DNA from 3 places in the Mesorhizobium sp. LjRoot246 genome. Region 2 is predicted to be linked to each of the others. Evidence: predicted binding sites of a transcription regulator. Region 2 holds the regulator's gene; each other region holds the start of a gene.
The links. The regulator PhoB, encoded in region 2, activates phosphate uptake and scavenging genes when phosphate is short. The targets are predictions, from matches to a motif close to TGTCATNNANCTGTCAT.

Region 1: the regulator PhoB is predicted to act here: its motif matches at 937-953, upstream of ACSQ3L_RS11545 (acid phosphatase).
Region 3: the regulator PhoB is predicted to act here: its motif matches at 1,005-1,021, upstream of ppk2 (polyphosphate kinase 2).

The regions. Positions count from the first base shown of each region.
Region 1 covers NZ_CAXUSN020000001.1:2,402,466-2,404,734, forward strand. Annotated here, with positions in the region: gene ACSQ3L_RS11540 (cytochrome c1) at 1-869, shown strand, start outside; gene ACSQ3L_RS11545 (acid phosphatase) at 999-1,694, shown strand; gene ACSQ3L_RS11550 (alpha-hydroxy acid oxidase) at 1,871-2,269, shown strand, end outside.
Region 2 covers NZ_CAXUSN020000001.1:1,535,827-1,538,095, reverse strand. Annotated here, with positions in the region: gene ACSQ3L_RS07330 (ROK family protein) at 1-606, shown strand, start outside; gene phoB (phosphate regulon transcriptional regulator PhoB) at 608-1,297, opposite strand; gene phoU (phosphate signaling complex protein PhoU) at 1,314-2,021, opposite strand; gene pstB (phosphate ABC transporter ATP-binding protein PstB) at 2,048-2,269, opposite strand, start outside.
Region 3 covers NZ_CAXUSN020000001.1:4,571,094-4,573,362, reverse strand. Annotated here, with positions in the region: gene ACSQ3L_RS22465 (aldo/keto reductase) at 1-845, opposite strand, end outside; gene ppk2 (polyphosphate kinase 2) at 1,127-2,047, shown strand; gene ACSQ3L_RS22455 (dihydrofolate reductase family protein) at 2,211-2,269, opposite strand, start outside.

The DNA of each region.
Region 1 (2,269 bases), 870 kb from region 2:
AAAAGATTCTCACCTCGCTGGCGCTGATCGGCCTTGTGGCCGTTGGCACTGGGGCCGCAGGCACCTGGGCGACCGCCGCCGAAGAGGCACATAATGTGGCCAATCCGACGCATTTCCCGATCGACGAACCGAAGGAAATGGACTGGAGCTTCACCGGCCCGTTCGGCACCTATGACAAGGCGCAGTTGCAGCGCGGCCTGAAAGTCTACAAGGAAGTTTGCTCGGCCTGCCATTCGATGAACCTGGTGGCGTTCCGCACGCTGTCGGACCTCGGCTATTCCGAGGCGCAGATCAAGACGCTGTCGGCCGAGTACACGATCCATGACGGCCCCAACGATGCCGGCGACATGTTCGACCGTCCCGGCAAGCCGTCCGACTATTTCCCGGCGCCATTCGCCAACGAAGCCGCCGCCGCTGCCTCCAATGGTGGTGCCGCTCCGCCCGACATGTCGCTGCTGGCTAAGGCACGCGGCATCGAACGCGGCTTTCCACAATTCGTCTTCGATATCTTCACCCAGTACGACGCCGGTGGCCCCGACTACATCCACTCGCTGCTGACCGGTTACGACCAGACGCCGCCAGCCGGAATGGTCATCCCGGAAGGCACCCACTACAACCCGTACTTCATGTCGGGCGTGTCGCTGAAGATGCCCAAGCCGCTGTCCGACGGCCAGGTGACCTATGATGACGGCGCGCCGCAGACAGTCGACCAGTATTCCCGCGACGTTTCGACCTTCCTGATGTGGGCGGCCGAGCCGCACATGGAGGATCGCAAGAAGACCGGCTTCCGGGTGCTTGTGTTCCTGCTTCTGTTCGGCGCGCTGGTCTATCTTACCAAGCGAAAGGTGTGGGAAGGCGTGGCGCACTAGGGCCACACAATCAAGTGATCGCAAAGGGCGCCGAGAGGCGCCCTTTTGCATTTCCGGAGGCCGGTCATGTCACATGGTCGTCACGGCATTCCGGCGATCCTGTATTGCTCTCATCAAAGGATCGCACTCATGAAAAGATACGTATCGCTCGCGGCAGGCCTACTGCTGCTCATCGTCGGCTCGGCCGCGCAAGCGGAAGACGCCCAGCCCTTCGTCACCAACAAGGATGTCGACCTGACGATGATACTGCCGCCGCCGCCGGCAAACGATTCGGCGCAGACCAAGGCCGAACTCGGCGAAGTGCTGACGCTGCAGGTAACACGCACCCCCGAGATGGTCGCCAGCGCGGTGGCCGACGCCGAGGAGAATGTCTGGCGCTTTGCCGGCGTCATGGGTCCGAAGTTCAACAAGGAGACGCTGCCGAAATTCAGCGCCTTCTTCGATCGCGTGGTGGCCACCGAAGGTGCCGTCGTCGATCCTGCCAAGGACGTTTGGAAACGCCCGCGCCCGCACCAGCTCAGCGATCTCGTCAAGCCGGCGGTCAAGTTGTCGAGCTCCGGTTCCTGGCCGTCCGGCCACGCCACGGTCGGCACCATGATGGGAATCATCCTGTCCGACATGGTTCCGGAAAAGCGTGCCGAGATCATGGCGCGTGCGGCTGAATACGCCCACAATCGTGAGGTCGGCGGTATCCACTATGCGTCCGACGTCGAGATGGGCAGGATTTCCGGCAGCGTCATCGCCGCGGTCCTGCTCAACCGGGACGACTTCAAGGCCGAATATGAAGTTGCCAGGGCCGAGCTTCGTTCCGATCTCGGCATGTAGTCGTCGTCAGTTGGATTTGAACGGGAAGGGGCGCTTCAGACGCTCCTTTTCTGTTTATGCCAGTGCTTAGGCGTAAGTTCGGCAATTAGTCCGTTGGCATCGTGGCATCAGGTTGATATTCGACGCATCGAACAGTGGCGGGAAGCTTGTCCCGCCATGGCCTTTGGAATTCGATGATGCGGCTCAGCGACTGTCACAACTTTTCCGATTTCCGTCGCATGGCGCAGCAGCGGCTGCCGGGGCCGATCTTCAACTACATCGACGGCGCGGCGGATGATGAGGTCACCTATCGCCGCAACACCGAAAGCTTCGAGACCTGCGACCTGGTTCCCAACGTGCTGCATGGAGTGAGCGAGGTCGACATGTCGGTGACGGTTATGGGCCAGAAACTGGCAATGCCGTTCTATTGCTCGCCGACCGCCTTGCAGCGCCTGTTCCACCATCAGGGCGAGCGTGCGGTCGCCAAGGCGGCCGCCAAATATGGCACCATGTTCGGCGTTTCCTCGCTTGGCACCGTCAGCCTCGAAGAGGCGCGCAGGATCAGCAGCAGCCCGCAGGTTTATCAGTTCTATTTC
Region 2 (2,269 bases):
TTCATCGCCATCCTCCTGTCGCACGGCATCGGCATGGGCCTGGTGCTGAAGGGCGAGCTGTTCACCGGCACCCATTCCTCGGGCGGCGAGTTCGGCCACATGATCCACCGGCCGAACGGCGCGCTGTGTCGCTGCGGACGGCGCGGCTGCGTCGAGGCCTATGCCGGCAACTACGCCATCTGGCGCAACGCAAGGCAACTGGGTGAGGACGCAGAACCCGTTGCCGATGTCAGCGATGCCGACATGCGCGCCCTGGCGACCGCGGCCCGCGAAAGGGATGGACCGGAGCGGGAAGCCTACCGCAAAGCCGGCGAAGCGCTCGGCTACGGCCTCGGCAGCCTGTTTGCGCTGATCGACCCGGCACCCGTTGCCATGGTCGGCGCCAGTGCCGCCGCTTTCGACCTGATCGAGCCGGCGCTGCGCGAGGCCATCGCCCAGACCGCCGGCGGCCAGCACTCGAAATCGATTTCCTTCGACACCGAGCCCAACGAACTGCCGCTGATCCGCGAAGGCTGCGCGATGCGGGCGCTGACCTTCGTCGATCAGGAGATTTTCGCGCCCGGCGCGCAGGCGAGAGCGGGCCTCGTCGGTAAGAACGTCGCTTGAGTTAGTCCTCCCTGATGGCGTAGCCCGCGCCTCGGATCGTGCGGATGACGTCGGGCATGCGGCCGTTGTTGACCGCCTTGCGCAGCCGGCCGACATGCACGTCGACCGTGCGCTCGTCGATGTAGATCGTCTCGCCCCAGACATTGTCGAGCAGCTGGCTGCGCGAGAACACGCGGCCGGGATGACGCATCATGAATTCGAGCAGGCGGAATTCGGTCGGCCCGAGGCGGATCTCGCTCTTCTTGCGATAGACCCGGTGCGACTCGCGGTCGAGCACGATGTCGCCGACCTTGAGCACGCTGGACAGCACTTCCGGTTTGGCGCGGCGCAGCAGCGCCTTGACGCGGGCCATGAACTCCGGGGTCGAGAACGGCTTGACCAGATAGTCGTCGGCGCCGGTCGACAGGCCGCGCACGCGATCGCTTTCCTCGCCGCGCGCGGTCAGCATGATGATCGGCAGCCGCTCGGTCTCTGGACGCATTCGCAGGCGCCGGCAGAGTTCGATGCCGGAAACCGCCGGCACCATCCAGTCGAGCACCAGAAGGTCGGGAACGTTCTCCTGCAGCCGGATCTCGGCCTCGTCGCCGCGCGTCACCACCTCGACCTGGTAACCCTCGGACTCCAGATTGTAGCGGAGCAGCACGCCTAGCGGCTCCTCATCCTCCACCACCATGATGCGTGGCGCGATCATCGGCTGGTTACCCCTGTCATGCCGCTGGCGCGGACATTGCCGTCTCGTCCTGCTTCGGACGATTGGCGGGCAGTTGCGTGCCGGTCAAAACATAATAGGCATTTTCGGCGATGTTGGTCACATGGTCGCCGATGCGCTCGAGGTTCTTGGCGCAGAACAACAGATGCGTGCAGGCCGTGATGTTGCGCGGGTCTTCCATCATATAGGTCAGCAGCTCGCGAAACACGGAGGTGTATTTCACGTCGATGCGCTCGTCGTCGGCGCGCAGTTTGGCCAAGGCCTCGGCGTCGCGCGCCGCATATTCCTCGATCACGCCCTGCACCTGGATCAACACCAGCTGCGCCATCCCGTCGATCGAATGCGACAGGTCGCGCGGCGTGACGCTCAGCCCGACGGTGCCGACGCGCTTGGCGATGTTCTTGGCAAGGTCGCCAATGCGTTCGAGATCGCCGGCCATGCGGATCGAACCGACCACCGCACGCAGGTCGTTGGCCATCGGCTGGCGCTTGGCGATCAGCGTGATGGCCCGGTCGTCGAGCTCACGCTGGCGCGCGTCCATGATGGCGTCGTCGGAGACGACGCGCTGTGCAAGCGCATTGTCCGAATTGAGCAATGCCTTGGTCGAGCCACTGACCATCAAGCGGGCGAGATCGCCCATGTCGCGGATCAGGCGGCTGATCTGCTCCAGATCCTCATCGAAAGATGCGACGGTATGTTCACCCATGATCTTCGTCCCTCGTATGCCTGAACTTAGCCGAACCGGCCGGTGATATAGTCCTGGGTGCGTTTGTCGTCGGGGGTGGTGAACATCTTGTCGGTGGCTCCCTCCTCAACCAGATAGCCGAGATGGAACATCGCGGTGCGCTGCGACACGCGCGCCGCCTGCTGCATCGAGTGGGTGACGATGACGATCGTGTAGTTCTGACGCAGTTCGTCGATCAGTTCCTCGACGCGAGCGGTGGCGATCGGGTC
Region 3 (2,269 bases), 3.0 Mb from region 2:
GAACTGACGGCCGGGCGGCCAAGCAGCCAGGCCAGCGCCACCTGCGCCGCGGACACGCCGCGTTGCGTGCCGATCGAGACAAGCTCGTCGACGATCCGCCATAGCCGGTCTTCGTCGCGGATCGGCGGTTCGGACCAGCCGGCGAGCTGGCGGGCGGTAGGGCTGTCGCGGCGGTATTTGCCGGACAACAATCCGCCGGCAAGTGGACTCCAGACCAGCACGCCCAGCCCCTGGTCGACGGAAATCGGCAGCAGCTCGTACTCCGCCTCGCGCGCTTCCAGCGTGTAGTGGATCTGCTGCGTGACGAAGCGCGGCTGGTGATGGCTGTCGCTGATGCCGAGCCCCTTCATCACCTGCCAGCCGGAATAGTTGGAACAGCCGACATAGCGGATCTTGCCCTGGGCAACCAGCGTGTCGAGCGCGGCGATGGTTTCCTCCAGCGGTGTCACGCCATCCCACTCGTGCAGGAAATAGATGTCGATGACGTCGGTCCTGAGCCGTTTCAGGCTCTTCTCGCATTCGCGGATCAGGTGATGGCGCGACAGGCCTTCATCGTTCGGACCGTTGCCGATCCGCATCCGCGCCTTGGAGGCGATCAGCACGTCGCCCTTGCGCTTGCCGCCGAGCGCTTCGCCGATGATCTCCTCCGAAATGCCGTTCGAATAGACATTGGCGGTGTCAATGACGTTGATGCCGGCATCGATGCATAGGTCGATCATCCGACGCGCCTCGTCGAGATCGGTCTTGCCGACGGCGGAAAACGCACCGGCGCCGCCGAAAGTCATGGTGCCCATGGTCAGTGTCGAAACTTTCAGGCCGGAACGGCCGAGGGTGCGGTATTCCATGTCGGTCCTCGCGATTGCATTTGGGAAGGGGGCTGGGGAAGGGGGCGCCCCGAATATGTGACCGCTATTTGTAGGATAATTTGAGCCGCTTGTCCCCATGCCAGGACGACGGATCGATCATACCTCACGGACTTGCGGCGGCGGCAATCACGCTCAGGCTGCAATAAAACCGTCATTGCCGGTCTATATTGAAGTCGGCTCAGGTGTCGCCGTTCCGGCCGCAAGCCGTGAGTTTGGGGCGTTGACGTGGATCGACAGAGCTTGCAAGCGGAGCAGTTGATATGACCGAGCTAAAACAGAATTTTCCAGCCAAGGATTGGCTTGAAGCCGAACTCGCAGACACGCTCGACGAAGACTATGAGCTCGAAATGTCGGAGCCGGCGCTGTCGATGGAGATCGCCAAGATCTACAAGAGTGCGCATCCGCCTTCGATCGATCGCATGCAGTATTTTCGCGACCTGATCACCTTGCAGTCCGAATTGATCAAGCTGCAGTCCTGGGTCGCCTATCACAGGAAGAAGCTGGTGGTGATCTTCGAGGGCCGCGACTCGGCCGGCAAGGGCGGTGTCATCAAGCGCATCACCCAGCGGCTCAATCCGCGCATCTGCCGCGTCGTGGCGCTGCCGGCGCCGACCGAGCGCGAAAAGTCGCAATGGTATTTCCAGCGCTATGTCCCGCATCTGCCGGCCGGCGGCGAAATCGTGCTGTTCGACCGCTCCTGGTACAATCGCTCCGGCGTCGAGCGGGTGATGGGCTTTGCCCAGCCCGATCAGGTGGAAGAATTCTTCCGCGACGTGCCGGAGTTCGAGCGCATGCTCGTCCGCTCCGGCATCACCGTGGTCAAATACTGGTTCTCGATCACCGACGAGGAGCAGCAGATGCGCTTTTTGATGCGCATCCACGATCCGATGAAGCAGTGGAAACTGTCGCCGATGGACCTGCAGTCGCGCGTGCGCTGGGAGCAGTACACCAAGGCCAAGGAAGAGACCTTCGCCCGCACCAACATTCCCGAGGCGCCGTGGTTCATCGTCGAAGGCAACGACAAGAAGCGGGCGCGGCTGAACTGCATCGATCACCTGCTCAAGCAACTGCCCTATGAAGAAGTGCCGCACGAGGAGATCACGCTGCCCGAGCGCGTCTTCAACCCCGAATACGAGCGCCAAGTGCTGCCGCGCGAGCTTTACGTGCCGGAGAAGTACTGAGCCCCTTACCCTCCTCCTTGTGGGGAGGGTCGCGGCTCAAATCGCGCTGTACGCGCGGTTTGGGACGCGGGGTGGGGGTCTGCGCCGCACCCCCACCCCGTCTCCTGCGCTTTGCCCCGCAAAGCGCACTCACCGACCCTCCCCACAAGGGGGAGGGTAAAACCTAAGCCCGCTTGATGACGACATGCGTGGCGAGCGGCGTCGCCACCTGCTCGGTACAGG